3 regions of the Ectothiorhodospira sp. PHS-1 genome follow, and region 1 is predicted to be linked to each of the others. Evidence: predicted binding sites of a transcription regulator. Region 1 holds the regulator's gene; each other region holds the start of a gene.

What was found. Region 1 encodes FliA, which starts transcription of late flagellar genes. Its sites were predicted from a motif close to GCTAAAGTTNNNNNNNNNNCNGCCGATA; they were not measured.
Region 2: ECTPHS_RS03585 (methyl-accepting chemotaxis protein) is a predicted target of FliA. The motif match lies at 1,808-1,835, and genes of this name have one in related genera.
Region 3: ECTPHS_RS00610 (YjfB family protein) is a predicted target of FliA. The motif match lies at 2,154-2,181, and genes of this name have one in related genera.

Annotation. Positions count from the first base shown of each region.
Region 1 is NZ_AGBG01000007.1:60,399-66,580, reverse strand. It holds gene flhA (flagellar biosynthesis protein FlhA) at 1-905, shown strand, start outside; gene flhF (flagellar biosynthesis protein FlhF) at 932-2,389, shown strand; gene ECTPHS_RS04590 (MinD/ParA family protein) at 2,397-3,275, shown strand; gene ECTPHS_RS04585 (RNA polymerase sigma factor FliA) at 3,278-4,000, shown strand; gene cheY (chemotaxis response regulator CheY) at 4,090-4,482, shown strand; gene ECTPHS_RS04575 (protein phosphatase CheZ) at 4,491-5,249, shown strand; gene ECTPHS_RS04570 (chemotaxis protein CheA) at 5,352-6,182, shown strand, end outside.
Region 2 is NZ_AGBG01000005.1:112,828-119,009, forward strand. It holds gene ECTPHS_RS03580 (HAD family hydrolase) at 1-63, opposite strand, end outside; gene ECTPHS_RS03585 (methyl-accepting chemotaxis protein) at 106-1,731, opposite strand; gene ECTPHS_RS03590 (cytochrome c) at 1,932-2,390, shown strand; gene ECTPHS_RS03595 (cytochrome b/b6 domain-containing protein) at 2,446-3,132, opposite strand; partial or broken gene ECTPHS_RS14160 (lipocalin family protein) at 3,193-3,378, opposite strand; gene mgtE (magnesium transporter) at 3,617-4,987, shown strand; gene mgtE (magnesium transporter) at 4,989-6,182, shown strand, end outside.
Region 3 is NZ_AGBG01000001.1:130,504-136,685, reverse strand. It holds gene acs (acetate--CoA ligase) at 1-633, shown strand, start outside; gene ECTPHS_RS00625 (NUDIX domain-containing protein) at 697-1,290, opposite strand; gene ECTPHS_RS00620 (hypothetical protein) at 1,393-1,698, shown strand; gene arfB (alternative ribosome rescue aminoacyl-tRNA hydrolase ArfB) at 1,710-2,126, opposite strand; gene ECTPHS_RS00610 (YjfB family protein) at 2,243-2,440, shown strand; gene ECTPHS_RS00605 (Lrp/AsnC family transcriptional regulator) at 2,508-2,777, opposite strand; gene ECTPHS_RS00600 (PAS domain S-box protein) at 2,963-6,182, shown strand, end outside.

The DNA of each region.
Region 1 (6,182 bases):
TGGGTTTTCTGATCCAGCCGGTGCACATCCGCGACAATCTGGACCTGGGACCGAATCACTACCGGCTCACCCTGATGGGCGTGACCACGGGGGAGGGCGAGGTGTTCCCGGACCGGGAGCTGGCCATCAATCCCGGACAGGTCTTTGGTCAGGTGAAGGGGACGCCCACCAAGGACCCGACCTTCGGTCTGGATGCACTCTGGATCGATCCGGCGCAGCGGGAGGAGGCCCAGGGGCTGGGCTATACGGTGGTGGACGCAGGGACGGTGATTGCCACCCATCTGTCCCAGATCCTGCGTGACCACGCCCATGAACTGCTGGGCCACGAGGAGGTTCAGCACCTGCTGGACACTCTGGCCAAGCACTCGCCCAAGCTGGTGGAAAACCTGGTGCCCAAGACCCTGGCACTGGGGGTGGTGCTCAAGGTGATGCAGAACCTGTTGGCGGAGCAGATCCCGGTACGGGACATGCGCACCATCGCCGAAACATTGGCGGAACATGGTGCCAAGAGTCAGGATCCTGACGCATTGACGGCCGCGGTCCGGGTCTCCCTGTCGCGGGCCATTGTCCAGAATATCGTGGGAACCGCGTCGGAACTGCCTTTGCTGGCCATTGATCCAGCGTTGGAACAGATATTGCAAAAATCCTCACAGGGAGGCAGCGGCGCAGGACTCGGGATCGAACCCGGACTGGCCGAACGTCTGCAGCGTTCCATCGCAGAGGCCTCCCAGCGTCAGGAGATGTCGGGCGAACCTTCTGTGTTGGTGGTGTCGCCGGACATCCGGCCCTGGATGTCCCGCTGGCTGCGTTCGGCGGTACGCGGGCTCCATGTCCTGGCCTACACGGAAATACCGGACAGCAAGCAGATCCGGGTGGTGGCCACCGTCGGTAGGGAAACGGGGTAGTGCAACGGGGATAACGGGTTACCGTCATGAAGATAAAACGCTATTTTGCACCGGATATGCGCCAGGCCATCCGCCTGGTGCGGGAGAAACAGGGACCGGATGCGGTGATCCTTTCCAGCCGCAGCGTGGAGGGCGGCATCGAGTTGATCGCTGCCATGGACTATGACGAGGAAGCGGTATTGGAGATGGCTGCGCAGTCGAGCGAGCCGGTGTCCAGGCCCGCCTCGTTGTCCAGATCCTCGTCGCTTGCCGCCGATCGGCCGGCCTCTCCCATCGCGGGACCGGACCCGGATGCGGAGAGTGACTTGTCCGCGACCCTCGCATCCAGGGAAAATGTGTGCGTCCCCACCGGGGAGTTCCCGCCCCTGCGCGCTCGTCGTGATGATGGCTGGGCGGAAGAGGGGCTGCCGGCCCTGCTGACGCCAGTGGTCGAACCGCCGCCGTCTTCGCCCACGGAACCCGCCCCCTCGAAGCCGTCGAAGGCCAGGAAAGTCGCGAATATTGAATGGTCCCAGGAGCCTACGCTGCTGGCCATGCAGAAAGAAATTCAAGGGTTGCGCGCCATGCTGCAGGACCAGCTTGCCAGTCTGGCGGGCCAGGAGTTCATGCGCCGTGATCCGGAGCGGGCCGGCGTGGTGGCACGGTTGCAGCGTATGGGGCTGGAGCCGGAACTGGCCAAGGAGATTGCCCTGGCCATCAGCCATCCCGAGGATCCCGCGGAGGCCTGGCAGGAGGCCTTGACCCAGTTGTCCGGTCGCCTGGCGGTGACCCCGGACGGCATCCTGGATCAGGCCGGCATCATCACGCTGGTGGGTCCGAGCGGCGTTGGGAAGACTACGACGGTGGCCAAGCTGGCGGCGTTACAGAGCCTCAGGCACGGCCATGATTCGGTGGCCCTGATCACCACGGATGCTTATCGTATCGGCGCTCATCGTCAGTTGCAGACCTTTGGTCAGATCCTTGAGGTTCCCGTCTATCTGGCGCAGACAGCGCGCCAGTTGGGCGATATGCTAGAGGGGTTGAAATCCAAGCGACTGGTCATCATTGATACGGCGGGTACCAATCAGCGGGATATGAAACTGCTGGCCGAACTGGAATCCCTGACGGCGCTGCCTTCCGCCAGGACGCTGCTGGTGATGGCCGCCAATGTGCAGAAAGCCGTGATGACGGAGACCGTGAAATCCTTTGCCCGATTGCAGCCGGAGGGATGCGTACTGACCAAGGTGGATGAAGCCACTTCGCTGGGCGAGGCCCTGTCGACCCTGATTCGGGCCGGCTTGCCGCTGACCTTCGTCAGCGAGGGTCAGCGCATCCCTGACGACCTGCGTCCGGCCCGCGCCGCCCGACTGGTGGCCACTGCCGCCAGAATGGTGGATGCGGGTGTCGAGCGGGCGGATGCCCGTCAGGCCCAGATGGTTTCTCCCATGTTCCGTGAGCCCATCAACCAGCCCAACGCCAGGTATGTCCATGCCTCCAGCCAGTGAGCCCAATATGGCCCGGTTATCCTCGACGGCGGATGCAGTGTCCCCCGTGCGCGTGCTGGCGGTGTCCAGCGGCAAGGGCGGGGTGGGCAAGACCAATGTGTCGGTGAACCTCTCCGCAGCCCTGGCTCAGGGCGGCAAGCGGGTGATGCTGCTGGATGCGGATCTGGGACTGGCCAACGTGGACGTGCTGCTGGGGTTGCAGCCCAAGGCCAACCTGTATCATGTGCTCAACGGCGAGAACACGCTGGAAGAGGTGTTGCTGGAAGGCCCCTCCGGCATGCTGATCGTACCGGCGGCCTCGGGCATCGCCCGCATGGCGGATCTGGAGCCGGCGCAGCATGTCGGTATCATCCGTGCCTTCAGCGGGTTGTCCCAGCCCCTGGATGTGCTGGTGGTGGATACCGCGGCCGGCCTGCATGACAGCGTGACCCGGTTTTGCCGGGCGGCCCAGGAAGTGCTGGTGGTGGTGTGCGACGAGCCGGCCTCCATCACTGATGCCTATGCCCTGATCAAGGTATTGCACCGGGATCACGGCCTGATGCGGTTTCGCATCCTGGCCAACATGGTCCGCAACGACAATGAGGACGAAGGACGGAGCCTGTTTCGTAAGTTGGTGTCCGTCTGCGATCGTTTTCTGGAGGACGTGATCCTCGATTACATCGGCGCAATTCCTCATGACGACCTGTTGCGCAAGGCCGTGCAGCGCCGGCAGACCGTGCTGGAGGCCTATCCCTCCAGTCCCTCGGCCCGCGCCTTTCGCGCCATTGCCGGTCGCATCGATCAATGGCCCATGCCCCGTAACTCCCGGGGGGGGATCGAATTCTTTGTGGAAAGGTTGATCAATAGCGGTCGAAACGACCTGGAGCCAGTCACATCAGTGTCATAGCCATGTATGCCAGCGCGGAGTCAGACCATACTCGACTGGTGGATGAGCATGTCGCCCTGGTCAAGCGAATCGCTTACCATCTGCTCGCCCGCCTGCCTGCCAACGTGCAGGTGGAAGACCTGATCCAGTCCGGGGTCATCGGTCTGCTGGAGGCTGCCCATCACTATGACCCTTCCCAGGGGGCCAGTTTCGAGACCTATGCCGGTATCCGGATCCGTGGCGCCATGCTGGACGAGGTCCGTCGCAGTGACTGGACCCCCCGCTCCGTGCATCGCAATGCCCGGCGCATCAGCGAGGTAATCCGGGAAATTGAAAACCGGGAAGGGCGCGAGGCTAGCGGTGCGGAAATCGCGGCCGCCCTGGAGGTGGACCTGGATACCTATCACGACATGCTGCGGGATGCCGTCGGCAGCCGGGTGCTGGGTTTTGACGATCTTTGTGATGGGGATGGCGATGTGGACAATTTCCTCCCTGCCCAGGGGCTGACGCCCCTGGAGTCCATCACCCGAATGGACTTTCACACTGCCCTGGCCGAGCATGTCAATACCTTGCCAGAGCGGGAGCGTTTGATCCTTTCGCTGTATTATGATGACGAACTGAACCTGCGGGAGATCGGTGAAGTGCTCGGTGTCAGTGAGTCCCGGGTCTGCCAGATCCATGGTCAGGCGCTGCTTCGTCTCCGGGCCCGCATGGCCGATTGGGTGGCCGACGGGGAGCGGGTCTGATTCCGCCTTGCCGGTGGAATTGATTTTTGAATGCCGAAGCGCCCCGGTAGGGGATCCTTCTTCGGTGTGTGTTTAATCGGGAGGTTATTGTGGACAAGAACATGAAGATCCTCATCGTGGATGATTTTTCCACGATGCGCCGCATTATCAAGAATTTGCTGCGGGATCTTGGATACAACAATACCGCCGAAGCCGATGACGGCAATACTGCGCTGCCCATGCTGCAGAACGGTAACTATGACTTCCTGGTCACCGACTGGAACATGCCCGGCATGCCCGGCATCGATCTTCTGCGGGCTGTGCGTGCCGATCCCCGCCTCAAGGACATGCCCGTCCTCATGGTGACGGCGGAAGCCAAGCGTGAGCAGATTGTGGAAGCGGCCCAGGCCGGCGTCAATGGCTACATCGTCAAACCTTTCACCGCAGAAACCCTGAAGGAGAAGATCAATAAGATCTTCGAGCGGCTTCAGGAAAAAGGGTGAGCAACGTCATGGAGAATCAGGAAGACGGTAAAGAAGCCCTGTTCAGGCAGCAGCAGCTGGAACGCGCCCGTGAGCTGGTCACGCTCATGGAGTCGGGAGACGAGGAAGGGGCAGGGCGACTCATCGAGGAGATGGGGCGTATGCACGAGAGTCTGCTGTTCCAGGAACTGGGCAAGCTGACCCGGGATCTGCACGAGGCTCTGAACAGCTTCCGTCTGGACTCCCGGCTCTCCGAACTGACGCATCAGGACATCCCCGATGCCAAGGAACGTCTGAACTACGTGGTCGCCATGACCGATCAGGCAGCCCATCGCACCCTCAATGCCGTGGAGGATGCCTTGCCGGTCTCGGAAATGCTGGCTGAGCGCGCTCGCACATTGGCGGCCGACTGGGCCCGCTTCCGTCAGCGGGAAATGTCCGTGGACGAGTTCCGGTCGGTGAGCCAGGCCCTGGCCGATTTTCTCCAGGATACGGAACGGGACGCGGAGATCCTGCGCGGCCAGCTGTCGGAAGTGCTGATGGCCCAGGATTTCCAGGATCTCACAGGGCAGGTCATTCGTCGTGTCATGACCCTGGTACAGGACCTGGAGGATAACCTGGTGGGGCTGGTGCGCATTTCCGGCAAGCGCCTGTCCACGCCGGAGGGCAAGGACAGGGAAGCGGACATTCAGCCGGGTGGTCCCGCAGTCAAGGGGACTTCGGACCATGGCGACGTGGTGAAAAGCCAGGACGATGTGGATGACCTGCTGTCCAGTCTTGGATTCTAAGGCCGGACCTGTCATCGGAGCCTCCGCCGGTTTCAGGTTTTGCCGTTCCGGCCGCCAAACCGGAGTATCAGGGTGCGTTTGCACCGGGCGTGAGAGACGGACATGAGTCTGGATACCGACGACGAAATCCTGCAGGACTTTTTGGTTGAGGCCGGTGAATTGCTGGAGGGTCTGAGCGAGCAGCTGGTGCAGCTGGAGCAGACCCCCAGCGACAAGGACCTGCTCAATGCGGTCTTTCGCAGCTTTCATACCATTAAGGGTGGGGCCGGATTCCTGAGTCTGGACAACCTGGTCAAGATCTGCCATCGCGCGGAGGATGTCTTCAACCTGCTGCGTCAGGGCCAGCGCAGTGTGGACAGCAACCTGATGGATATCATTCTTCAGGTGGTTGATGTGCTGAACCGGATGTTCGACGAGGTGCGCTCCGGCACGCAACCGGCACCCGCGCCGGATCAGCTGATGGCGGCCCTGGAACCCCTGGCGCTACCCGAGGGAGAGGAAGAGGCATCGGTGCCGCCCCCTCCGGTTGTCCCCGTGGCACCCGAGCCTCCGCCCCCGCCCGCATCGCCATCGGGGGAACTGCAGGGGGGCGATATCACGGATGAGGAGTTTGAGGCCCTGCTGGACGCCTTGCAGGACCAGAAGCAGAATGGCGGTCCGCGGCCGATCCCGGCCGCGCCACCACCACCCGTGTCCGGTGGCCAGGAGCAGGCGGGTGGCGACACCATCAGCGATGAAGAATTCGACCAGCTTCTGGACGAACTGCAGGGCAGGAGGCCGGGTTCGGCCGCTACCCAGCCGGCATCCCCCCAGGGAGCGGGGGACATCATCACCGATGACGAGTTCGAAAACCTGCTGGACAATCTCCATGGCAAGGGGGCGGCGCCTAAACCCGTGATACCGGCCGGCGCGCCGTCGCTTTCTGCCGCCAGA
Region 2 (6,182 bases), on a different contig from region 1:
GATCACCGGGGCACAGTCCCACAGGGTGTCATCCAGGTCGAAGGTGATGCAGCGTATGTTCATCCCGCAAGCATACCCAGTTGCGCGGTCGGAATACAGCCACGGCTAAATCCTGAATCGCTCCACCGAACTCCTGAGTTCGGCCGCCAGACGGGCCAGATCATGGGCGGCCTGGGCGGTTTCCTGGGCCCCGGAGGAGACGTCATGACCGCTCTCGCTGATGCGCACCACATTCTGGTTGATGTCCTCGGCCACGACGCTCTGTTCCTCCGCCGCGCTGGCGATCTGTCCGCTCATGTCGGTGATGGTGCCCACCGCGGCGACGATGGTGCGCAGGGACTTGTCCGCCTCGCCGGCTCCGGCCGAGGTGTCCTCCGCCCGCTTGCGGCCCGACTGCATCACCTGCACGGCGGCCCTGGCGCCATCCTGCAGCGTCTTGATCATGGACTCGATCTCCCGGGTGGAGGTCTGGGTCCGGCTGGCCAGGGTGCGCACCTCGTCCGCCACCACCGCAAACCCGCGTCCCTGCTCCCCGGCCCGGGCGGCCTCGATGGCCGCGTTCAGGGCCAGCAGGTTGGTCTGCTCGGCAATGCCCTGGATGACGTCCAACACCGCCCCGATCTTCTCGCTGTCCGCCTCCAGCTTCTGGATCACGTCGGCGGCGCGGCTGATCTCATCCGCCAGTTCCTGGATGGCCCGGATGGCCTGGGTCGAGATGGCCTGGGATTCGCGGGATTCGTCGTTGGCCTTCGCCGCGGCCGCCGATGCCTCCGAGGCACTACGAGCGACCTCGACCACGGTGGCCGTCATCTCGTTCATGGCCGTGGCCACCAATTCCGTCTGGGACTGCTGCTCACCGACGCGACGCAAGGTCTGATCCGTCACCGTGGAAAGCTGTTCCGATGCCGCCGCCAGCTGGGCGGCGGCACCACTCACCTGTCCCAGAATGTTACGGAAACTGTCCCCCATGTCGTTGAAGGCACGAGCGACCCGAGCCAGTTCGTCATTTCCTTCGACCGGCACCCTGACCTGGAGATCCCCCTGGGCCATGCGACCGCTGGCAGTGACCAACTGGTCCATGGAGGCAGTGATCCGTCTCATGAGGAACCACCCGGTCGCCCCCGTGACGGACACACCCAGCAACAGGATCAGTATCATTCCGTTCTGAATGCGCTGGTGAAACACCAGGGATTCATCGTAAACCTGCCGCCCCACCTCCAGCTGAAGGTTCATCATTTCCCGCAGAATGTCCGTGGTCTGCTGATAAGTGCCGGCCAGATCACCCATCACGATTCGCTCACCTTCCTGCCAGTTCCAGGATTGCAAGGCACCCACCACCGGATCGAATCCCCGGCGCTGAAGCTCGCTGCGCCGGGCGTCGAAACTGCTCGCCAGCTGGGCTTCACGGGGAGTGAGATAAGTCTGCATGTACTCCGCCCAGATCCCGTCCATGGCCCGCTGATTCTCCCGGACCCGGGCGATGGCTGCGTCGATCACTTCCTGCCTGGGGTCACTCAGTGCCATCCGCAGGCTCATGCGGGAACTCATCAGCATTTCGCTGATGGATCCCAACTGTCCCATAGGCACCAGCCTGTCGTCGTAAACGGTCTTGAGCTGTCGTTCCACCTGAGTCATGCCCATCAGCCCCACGAACGCGACACCCGCCATCAGGAGGATGCCTGTCAGGATCATGAAAATGAGGCGCTGGCGGACGGTCAGATGGATTCCCATGACATGCTCCTTGAGTGTGGCTGCCTTTGACCTGGAGGAGATCGCTCCTCCAAGGCAAAAGAACGATCATAGACAATGTCGGCCAACACGGGCATTACTTGAACAGGGTCCGGTCATGGATCTGTATCGGGCGTTACATACTTAGAAGGAATTGATAGACTTGCCCCTCGCTGATTCAGTAACAATGGAGAGACGACACCATGAAGACCACAGCAAGGGCACTGATCGCCGGACTGGCACTGACTTTGGCCGCGGGTACCGCGTGGGCCGTGGAAGCGGATGATGCCATCGAGTATCGCAAGGCCGTGTTCCAGGTCTTCAAGTGGAACATGGGGCCCATGGGCGCCATGGCCCAGGGCGACAGACCCTTTGACCGCGAGGTCCTGGCCAAGCATGCCGAACAGATGGCCCGCACCGCCGATCTGCCCTGGCAGGGTTATGTGGACGGTTCCGATCTGGGTGACACCGCCTCCAAGCCGGAAGTGTGGACCAACCGCGCCCGCTTCGATGAGCTGGCCCGCAATTTCGAGGCTCAGGCCGCCCGTCTGCTGGAGGTGGTGAACAGTGATGCCGGCGAGCGCGAGATCCGCATGGAGATCGGTCGCCTGGGTCAGGCCTGCCGGACCTGTCACGATGATTTCCGGATTTCCCGCCGCTGATCCGGGAGGCAGGGGGGCCGCCCCCCTGCCATGCCCGAGGGGAAACCCTCCGGCATCAGGGAATGTAGGTGATCCCCGCCCACACCAGAGCGGAACAGACCGCCAGCAGCAGCACCGCCCACCACACGTTGGCAAACTTCACATCCTCGGCCCCGTACCAGGTCACCCGCTTGCGCCCGGTGATCATGGGCAGGATCAGGTTATCCCGCTTCAGCAGCCAGTACAGCAGCACGGCCGTGACATGGATGCCCACCATGATCAGGATCAGGTCGAAGTTGAGCTTGTGCAGACCGGTCAGCCAGTCACTGGTGGACGAAGACACCATGCGGGCGAAGGGTCCCCGGTTGAAGATCTGATCATTGGCAAACAGACCGGTGAAGGACTGGAACATCAAAAGGCCCAGCATGATCATCACCGCCCAGCCCCCCATGGGATTGTGACCGGGATGCCGATGGCCGTCGCCGGTGAACAGGCCCTTGAAATACTGGAACACCGTCACCGGACCGGCGAGAAAATCCGAGAAGCGGGCCGACCGGGTCCCCATCACCCCCCAGAGGATCCGGAACAGCAGCAGGGCGATCAGTGCGTATCCCAGCCACATGTGCCAATGCAGGGTCATCACGTCCCGGCTGGTGTACCACAGCCCGAACAGCAGGATCACCAGGGACCAGTGAAAGAGCCGAGTGGGCAGATCCCAGATCCGGATGATCTTGCCGTAATGTCTTGCATACCCCTTGTCCATGAAACCTCCCGATGGCAGTCGTCACAGCCGACCATACCAAAAACAGCGGCTGAAAGTACCTCAATACCCCGTCATCTCCACATAGCCCCGTCCGGTCACCTCGCCTGCCTCCAGCACATCCACCGCCCCTTCCCAGTAACGCACCGAAAGATCCATCTCCTGATCCGGACGCACCGCCCGGATCTCCATTACCCGCCCCTGCACCGGCAGATGCAAGGGTAATGTGCCCTGGCCTGGAGTGCGCCAGAGATGGCCGCGCGCATGCTGGCGCTTTACGGCGAAGTCAGTCACGGCGCCCGGGTTGACGGGCTGTCACGAGACATTCCGTAGCGCCGGACGGATTGCTATAATCGACCGCCCTGCACCCAGAGGCGGCCGATGCCCATGGCGCCGTCCCCGGTTCCCGTAACACGCATCGCTTGAGCGACCCTCCCCCGTGCCATCCGTTGCCGCGGATGGAGTGTGTCCTTGGCGGAGGCTGCCGATGGAGTTGGAATTCGAACAATACCTGCCCGAGATCCGCGAACTCCTGGCGCGGGACGATCACGAGGCCCTGCGCCGTACCCTGGACTCCATGCGCATCCAGGACATCGCCCATGTGCTGATGGCCCTGGAAGATGATGCCGTGGAACGGGTTTTCAACGCCCTTGCCCGCGGCCGCAAGGTGGACGTCTTTTCCTACCTGGATCCCCATCACCAGCACGCCCTGCTGGACCGCATCGCCCAGGCCGATGCCCGCCATATCCTGTCGGAGATGCTGCCCGACGACCTCACCGCCCTGCTGGAGGATCTGCCCCGGGACGAGGTGCGCCGGCTGCTGCGGCTGTTGCCCTTTCGCGCCATCCGCCGTGCCCTCACCCTGCTGGACTACCCGGATAACAGCGTCGGGCGCCTGATGACCCCCGAGTTCGTCGCCGTGGCGGCGGACTGGTCCATCCAGGACAGTCTGGACTTCATCCGGGTGCAGAAGGCACGGGGCGAGATGGCCAACGTGATCTTCGTCATCGATGACGAGCGTCGCCTGCTGACCAGCATTCCCCTGGGGCGTTTCGTCATGGGCCGGGCCGACGAGCCGGTCTCCAGCCTGGGCACCGAGCCCATGATCACCCTTTCCGTCAACGCGGATCGGGCCGAGGCGGTCCGGTTGATCCAGCACTATGACCTGGAAGTGCTGCCGGTCACCGACGATGACGGGGTGCTGCTGGGCATCGTCACCGTGGATGACGTGATGGACGTGGTGAAGGAAGAAACCACCGAGGACTTCCACAAGCTGGGCTCGGTGGGCGCCCTCAACCTGAGCCTGCGGGATGCCCGGCCTTCGCTGCTCTACCGCAAGCGCATCGGCTGGCTGCTGGTGCTGGTGTTCCTGAACATGTTCGGCGGCATCGCCATCGCCAGTTTCGAGGACACCATCTCGGCGGTGGTGGTGCTGGTGTTCTTCCTGCCCCTGATCATCGCCTCCGGCGGCAACGCGGGGGCCCAGGCCTCCACCCTGATGGTCCGGGCCATGGCCACGGGAGACGTGAAATCCTCCGACTGGTTCCGGCTCTGGGGCAAGGAGCTGTTGGTGGCCACCTCCCTGGGCCTGACCATGGGCATTGCCGTCTCGGCAGTGGGCCTGTGGCGGGGCGGCCCCGAGATCGCCCTGCTGGTGGCCATGGCCATGGCCATGGTGGTGGTGGTGGGCAGCATGGTGGGAATGATACTGCCCTTCATCCTCAGCCTGGCGCGCCTGGACCCGGCCACCGCCAGCGCCCCCCTGGTGACCTCGGTGGCGGACGTGGCCGGCATCCTGATCTATTTCAGCCTGGCCGTGGCGATTCTGAACCTGCCCGCCACCGGTGGAGGCCTGTGACATGACCGAGACTGCCACCCTGGAACGCCCCGGCCTGGCCGATCTACCCGCCCTGCTGGTGGAACAGGACTGGGAGTGCATCCAGGCCCTGCTGGCGGATCTGGCGGAGCCGGACATCGCCCATGCCCTGCCCGGACTGGCGCGGGCCGAACGGGTGCGGCTGATGCAGTTGCTGCCGCCGGAGCGGGCCTCCTCGGTCTATGCCTACCTGGATACCGGCCTTCAGACCGAGCTGCTGGAGGATCTCACCGACGAGGAAAAGACGCGCCTCATCGGTGAACTGTCCTACGACGATGCCGCCGCCATCCTGGACGAACTCCCGGATGAACACACCGACTCCCTGATGGAGATGCTGCCGGAGGCGGACCAGCAGGTGCTCAAGGCCCTGCTGGCCTTCCCGGAGCACAGCGCCGGCCGTCTCATGACGCCGGAGTTCGTGGCCCTCTCCCCTGCCTGGACCGTGCGCGAGGCCCTGGATCATGTGCGTGAACAGGCCCATGTGGGGGAGACCCTCAACACCCTGTTCATCACCGATGACGCGGGTCGCCTGCTGGGCTGGATCAGCCTCCAGGACCTGCTGCTCTCCCGTCCCCGGACCCGAGTGGAACAGCACTACCACCGGGATGTGATCCGCATCCACACCCAGGAAGACCGGGAAGAGGCAGCCCGCCTGATCGGCCACTATGACCTGCAGGCCCTGCCGGTGGTCGACGAGGACAACATCCTGGCGGGCATCATCACCGTGGACGACGTCATGGACGTGGTGGAGAAGGAAGACACCGAGGACTTTCACAAGATGGGCTCGGTGGGCGTGCTCAACCTGAGCGTGAAGGATGCCACCGCCGGCATGCTTTACCGTAAGCGCATCGGCTGGCTGGTGATCCTGGTGGTGGTGAACATCATGAGCGGGGCCGCCATCGCCTTCTTCGAGGCGGCCATCGAGAAGGTGGTGGCCCTGGTGTTCTTCCTGCCCATGGTCATCGCCTCCGGCGGCAACGCGGGGGCCCAGGCCTCCACCCTGATGGTGCGCGCCCTGGCCACCGGCGATGTCCAGGCCCGGGACTGGTTCCGGCTCTGGGCCAAGGAGTTGGTGGTGGCCCTGGGCCTGGGCACCACCCTGGGACTGGCGGTCTGGCTCATCGGTCTGTGGCTGGGGGGCACGGAAGTGGCCATCGCCATCGCCATCTCCATGGTG
Region 3 (6,182 bases), on a different contig from region 1:
CCCTTCTTCGGCGTGGAGCCCCTGCTGGTGGACGACCAGGGCAACGAGATCACCGAGACCCCGGCGGAAGGCAACCTGTGCATCAGAAATCCCTGGCCGAGCATGATGCGCAGCCTGTGGGGTGATCACAAGCGTTTCGTCGAGACCTACTTCAAGATGTACCCGGGTCTGTACTTCACCGGTGACGGCGCCCGTCGTGACGAAGACGGTGACTACTGGATCACCGGTCGCGTGGACGATGTGCTCAACGTCTCCGGTCACCGCCTGGGCACCGCCGAGATCGAATCCGCCCTGGTGCTGCATCCCAAGGTGGCCGAGGCCGCGGTGGTGGGCTATCCCCACGACATCACCGGTCAGGGTATCTACGCCTACGTCACCCTGATGGCGGGCGAGGAAGGCGACAAGGCCCTGGCCGATGAACTGGTGAAGCTGGTGCGCACCGAGATCGGGCCGATTGCCAAGATCAACCTGATCCAGTTCGCTCCCAGCCTGCCCAAGACCCGTTCGGGCAAGATCATGCGCCGCATCCTGCGCAAGATCGCCGCCAACGAACTGGAGAACCTGGGTGATACCTCCACCCTGGCCGATCCGGAAGTGGTGAACGTCCTGATCGACAACCGCCTGAATAAGTAAGCCAGGTCGGGCACAACAAGGATGGTTGCGACGGGGGCACGGCATGCCGTGCCCCCGTTCAATTTATCCGCCCCACCGCTCCCTGAGGCCATCCCGATTCAAGCGCAGCCACTGCAGGGCAATGATGGTCATGGCCGTATCCACCTGCATCCGGTCCAGGCGGTCAAAGGCCTCCTCCGCGGGCAGCACATGCACCCGGATCTCTTCTCCCTCGTCGGCCAGGCCATGGATGCCTCCGGCCTCCCCCAGATCCGCGCGCGCCACGAACAGGGAAATCCGTTCCGAGGAACTGCCGGGCGTGGAATAGTAGTCATGGATGTGCACCAGTTCATCCAGCCGGCAGTCCGCCTCTTCCAGCGCCTCCCGGCGTGCCACGGATTCCGCCCGCTCTCCCGCGTCCATGAGGCCGGCGATGATCTCCATCAGCCAGGGACCGTGGGGCGACTCGATGGCGCCTACACGGAACTGCTCCACCAGTAGCACGACATCGCGTACCGGATCATAGGGCAGCACGCCGGCCGCATGACCACGGTCCAGGAGCTCCCGCTCAATGACCATCGGCTCTCCGCCTTCAAACCGGCCATGGGACAGACGCAACCGCCGCAGATGGAAGAACCCCCGGTACAGGTCTTCGAGCTTGAGTATTTCCCATTTCATGCAATCATCACCTATGAACGGCAAGGGTATCGGCACGCCCATCACACCATGACGCCGTGCTACCCCTCGGGCAAGCCCCAGACATCGAGTATACTGACAGCCATGAAAGACCTGCTCAAACTACTGGAATCCCTGATCGGCCGCGAGGCCACCGTGGACGGCATTCACTGCGAGGTGATCGAGATCCTGGAGGCCGGCCCCCGGGTGGTGGTGGGCCAGATGGATGGTGAACATGTGATCCAGCCGGACCAGCATGGCGAACCCCACCGGCGGGTACTGCAGACCTTCACCCTGCCGGTACTCAATGACGAGGCCACCGACATTCACCCCGTGATCATGACCATGGCGGGCGAACCCCTGTCGAGCCGGATCCGCGAGGCCCTGCTGGAACAGCATCGGCTACCCTGATCCATCAACCGCTACGGCTCCACCCTGCCCCGCAGGGCCTTGACCCTGCCCCGCTGAATCTTGCTCTCCAGACGCCGTTTTCGGGAAGCCAGGGTGGGACGGGTGGCCTTGCGCACCTTGACCGGCTTCATGGCCTCCAGGATCAGATCCTTCAGGCGGGCGAGCGCGTCCTCCCGGTTCTGTTCCAGGGTGCGAAAGCGTTGCGCCTTGATGATCACCACGCCCTCCTTGCTGATCCGCTGATCGGCCCGTTGCAGCAGTCGTTCCTTGTACACCCTCGGCAGGCTGGACCTGGGAATGTCAAAGCGAAGGTGTACTGCGGAAGACACCTTGTTCACGTTCTGCCCACCCGCCCCCTGGGCCCGGATCTGGGTCAGTTCGATTTCCCAGTCAGCCAGTGTCAAGCTATTGGAAATGATCAGCACGATGCCTTCCCGGGTCTTTTCCGATCGAGCCCTCAAGTCTGCGGCAAATCCGCCGATAGACTGATTGAGGGGCCTTGCAGGCGCCTCGGACACTCACGCAAAACCCAAAGGTTTTCATTATGGACGTCAACGCAATCGCCGCCCTGGCTACCCAGATGTCCCAGCAACAACTCGCGCAGGATGTCGGTACGGCGGTACTCAAGAAGGCCATCGACACCCAGGCCCAGGGTGCCCTGGCCCTGGTGGAGGCCCTGCCGGATGTGAGCAGTGCCGCACTCCCCCCCAACGTGGGCACCATCATCAATACCACGGCCTAAGCCGCATGTCAGGCCCCGCGGAGATCCGTCATGGGTCCCCGCGGGGTTAGCCACACACGCTTTCCCCCTATACCGAGAACATCGCCTCCAGGTCATGCCTGGAGTAGGCCTTGAAGGCCAGCAGGGTATTGGTCTTCTCCAGTCCCTCGATGGTCAGCAGATGGTGGGTCACCAGCTCGGCCAGATCATCGTTGCGCGGGACGCGGACGATGGCGATGAGGTCGTAATTGCCGCTCACCGAGAACACCTCGGATATCTCCTTCATGTCCGCCAGACGATCCGCGACCGCGTTGATCCGGCTGCGTTCCACATTCATGAGGATGATCGCTGTAACCATACTGACTGGCTCCTGCTGGCTTGTTTGGTCATCGGGAGCAGGCTAACCCGAACCGCCCCGCGGGTCCATGCCCCCGTGATGATTTAGGAGTAGCGGCTTCCGCTTATCCAGCTTGACGCCATGCGACTTCAGGACACAAGTTGGTTAACATGCGGCCATGTGTTGATAATCCCACCGAGGCGCGGATGTTCTTTCCCAAACTTCGCAGCATAGCCACCCCGCGGGTCATTACCTTGCCGGCCGACGCCACCCTGGCCCAGGCCGCGCAGCGTATGTATCACCACAACATCCGCGCCATCGTGGTCACCCATGGAAAGGGCTATCGACTCTTGCTCTCCAGTCTGCTGCTGCGGCTACAGATTCAAAATGTGCCCCTGACCACGCCCCTGAATCAACTGGATCTGCCGGAACCGGCCATCCTGCCTCCGGAGGAAAGTGTGCTGGAGGGCTTCAAGGCCATCCGCAACGAAGCCGAGCATATCTGCCTGGTCAACGGGGAAGGCAACCTGGAAGGCATCGTCAGCTACAGCGATCTGGCCGGCAGCCTGGACCCGGAACTGCTGGCCGAAAGTCAGAGCCTGGGACAACTGATTCAGGGCATGCAGCCCCTCACCGCGCCGGAAAACCAGTCCGTGCGGGAGGTGATGCAACGGATGGACCAGGGACGCTTCAGCGCCACCATCGTGCTCCGGGAAGACATCCCCGTGGGCATCCTCACCCAGCGGGATGTCATCCATCTGATCGATGCCAATGCCGATCTGAACCAGCCCGTCAGCCACTGCATGACGGCCCCCCTGAAAACCCTCGGCCAGGACACCACCATCTTCCAGGCCCTGCGCTTTTGCCGCCGGCATCGCATCAAGCGGGTGGTGGTGGTGGACGCCAACGATCGCTTCATCGGTCTGGTGGGACAACGGGACCTGGTCAGCCTGTATTACAACCGCTGGTTCAACCTGCTCAAGGAACATCAGCAACAACTGGATCGGCTCAATCAGGCACTGCGCCAGGCCAACCGAACCCTGTCCGGCCTCACCGATGAAGTGCCGGCAGGCCTGATGATCATCGACAATGACGGTATCGTCACCCGCATCAACCAGGCATTCACCGACATGCTCGGTTATACCCACACCGACGTGGTGGGGCATCAGGCACTGGACCTGTTCGGCTGTGCTCACGACCATGGTGGCCAGGATGGCCAACGCCACTGTGACCATGAACGACGCTGGATTCCGACGGCACATTGCCATGTACTCAAGGCCCTGAAGGAAGGTCAGCCCCATGAGGGGCGTGAGGTCATGATCCATCGGGAGGGCGGGCCGGTGGTGGTGGACCTCAAGGCCAAGCCCCTGGCGTCACAGGGTGGTTTTTTTCTGTTCCTGCAGACCGTCAACGAGACGGACCTCCATGTCCACCAGTTAAAGCAGGAACTGGATCTGTTCACCCAAGGGCCGGTCATGGCCTGTATCTGGTTACCAGAACCCCATTGGCCACTCCGGTACATCTCCCCCAATGTGACCGACATTCTGGGATATACCCCGCAAGAACTGCTGGCCGACCCATCCGGTTTCAAGGCACTGACCCATCCCGAAGATGTCGACCGGCTTGATCGGGAAGTCAAGGACTACCTGGCCCACCGGGCCACGGTGCTGGAACACCAGTATCGTTTGAAGAAGAAGGATGGTGAATACCGGCGCTTCTATGACTACAGCTTTGCCGATTATGACGCCCAGGGTCACCTCACGAGTCTGCGGGGCTATCTGGTGGACCAGACGGAGCAGCTGGAAATCCGCCACGCCCTGGAACAACAGGAAAAGCGGTTCCGGACCCTGTTCGAACTCTACCCCGATGCCACGCTCCTGATTGATCCGGACGACGGTAGCACACTGGCGTTCAACGCCATGGCGCACCGGCAATTGGGCTATACCGCCGAGGAATTCGCCCGGCTGCGCATCATCGACTACGAGGCACAGGAAACCCCCGCCGAGGTGGCCCGGCATGTGGAAAAAATCATGAGCCAGGGACGGGATGATTTTGAAACCCGACATCGACGCAAGGATGGTACCCTCATCGACGTCCAGGTCAGCGTCACCCTGCTCTCCTTTGCCGAGCAACCCTGCATGCTGGCGGTGTTTCGTGACGTCACCCGGCAAAAACTGGCGGAAAGCCGTCTGCAGGACAATCAATATCGTTTGCAACTGGCCACGGAAGCCGCCGGACTGGGTATCTGGGATTACGACATCAAGCACGACTGCCTGCTCTGGGATCCGCGCATGTACCACCTCTACGGCGTCGATCCTGAGACATTCAAGGGTAGGTTTGCCGACTGGGAGACCCTGGTCCTGCCCGAGGCCCTGCCGACGATCCAGACCGCCTTCCAGGATCTGGTCCAACGGGACACCCCGTTTGATGCACAGGTACAGATCCGCCGCCCGTCCGACGGTGCGATTCGCACCCTACGGGGCATGGCCCGGGTGATCCGTGACGCCCAGGGCCGGGCCGTGCGCGTGGTGGGCGTCAATGAGGACATCACCGACCGCATTCTGGCCCAACGCAAGCTTGCCGCAGAAGAAATCAAGTTCCGCACCCTGTTTGAACTGTCACCGGTGGGGATTGCCATGAACGACTTCCACACCGGGGAATTTCTGGAATTCAATCGGGCCGTCAATGAACCGGCCCACTATACCCCCGAAGAATTTCGCCAGCTCAGTTACTGGGAACTGACACCGGAGAAATATCTGCCCGACGAGCAGCGGATGCTGGAGTCCATGAACACGACCGGGCGCTACGGCCCCTTCGAAAAGGAATACATCCGCAAGGACGGCAGTCGCTATCCGGTGCTGCTCAACGGTTTCAAGACCACCACACCCGAGGGCAGGGAGGTCATCTGGTCCATCATCCAGGACATCTCACCCATCAAGCAGGCCCAGCAGGAGATCAGGGATCGGGAGGAACGTCTTCGGCAACTGGCCGCCCAGAGCCGCAGCGTCACCTGGGAAGTGGATGCGCAAGGCCTGTACGTCTATGTGAGCCCGGTGGCAGAGACCGTCTGGGGCTATGCCCCGGAAGAACTGATGGGACGGGTCTACTTTTACGACCTGCATCCGGAACCGGTCCGGGAAGCTTTCAAGGCGGAATCGTTTCAAGCCCTCAGCCGCCGTGAAATATTCCGAGGATACCTCAATCCCGTGGTCCACAAGCAGGGACATACCCTGTGGATGTCCACCCATGCATTCCCCCTCGTGGATGAAAACGGCGCCCTTCTGGGTTACCGGGGCAGTGACATGGACGTCACCGAGGCCACCCATGCCAGACAGGCCCTGGAACACGAGCGGGAGCGCTTCAGGGGCATCTTCGAACAAACCGGCAATGGCGTCGCCGTGTTTGAGCCGACCGATAATGGACAGG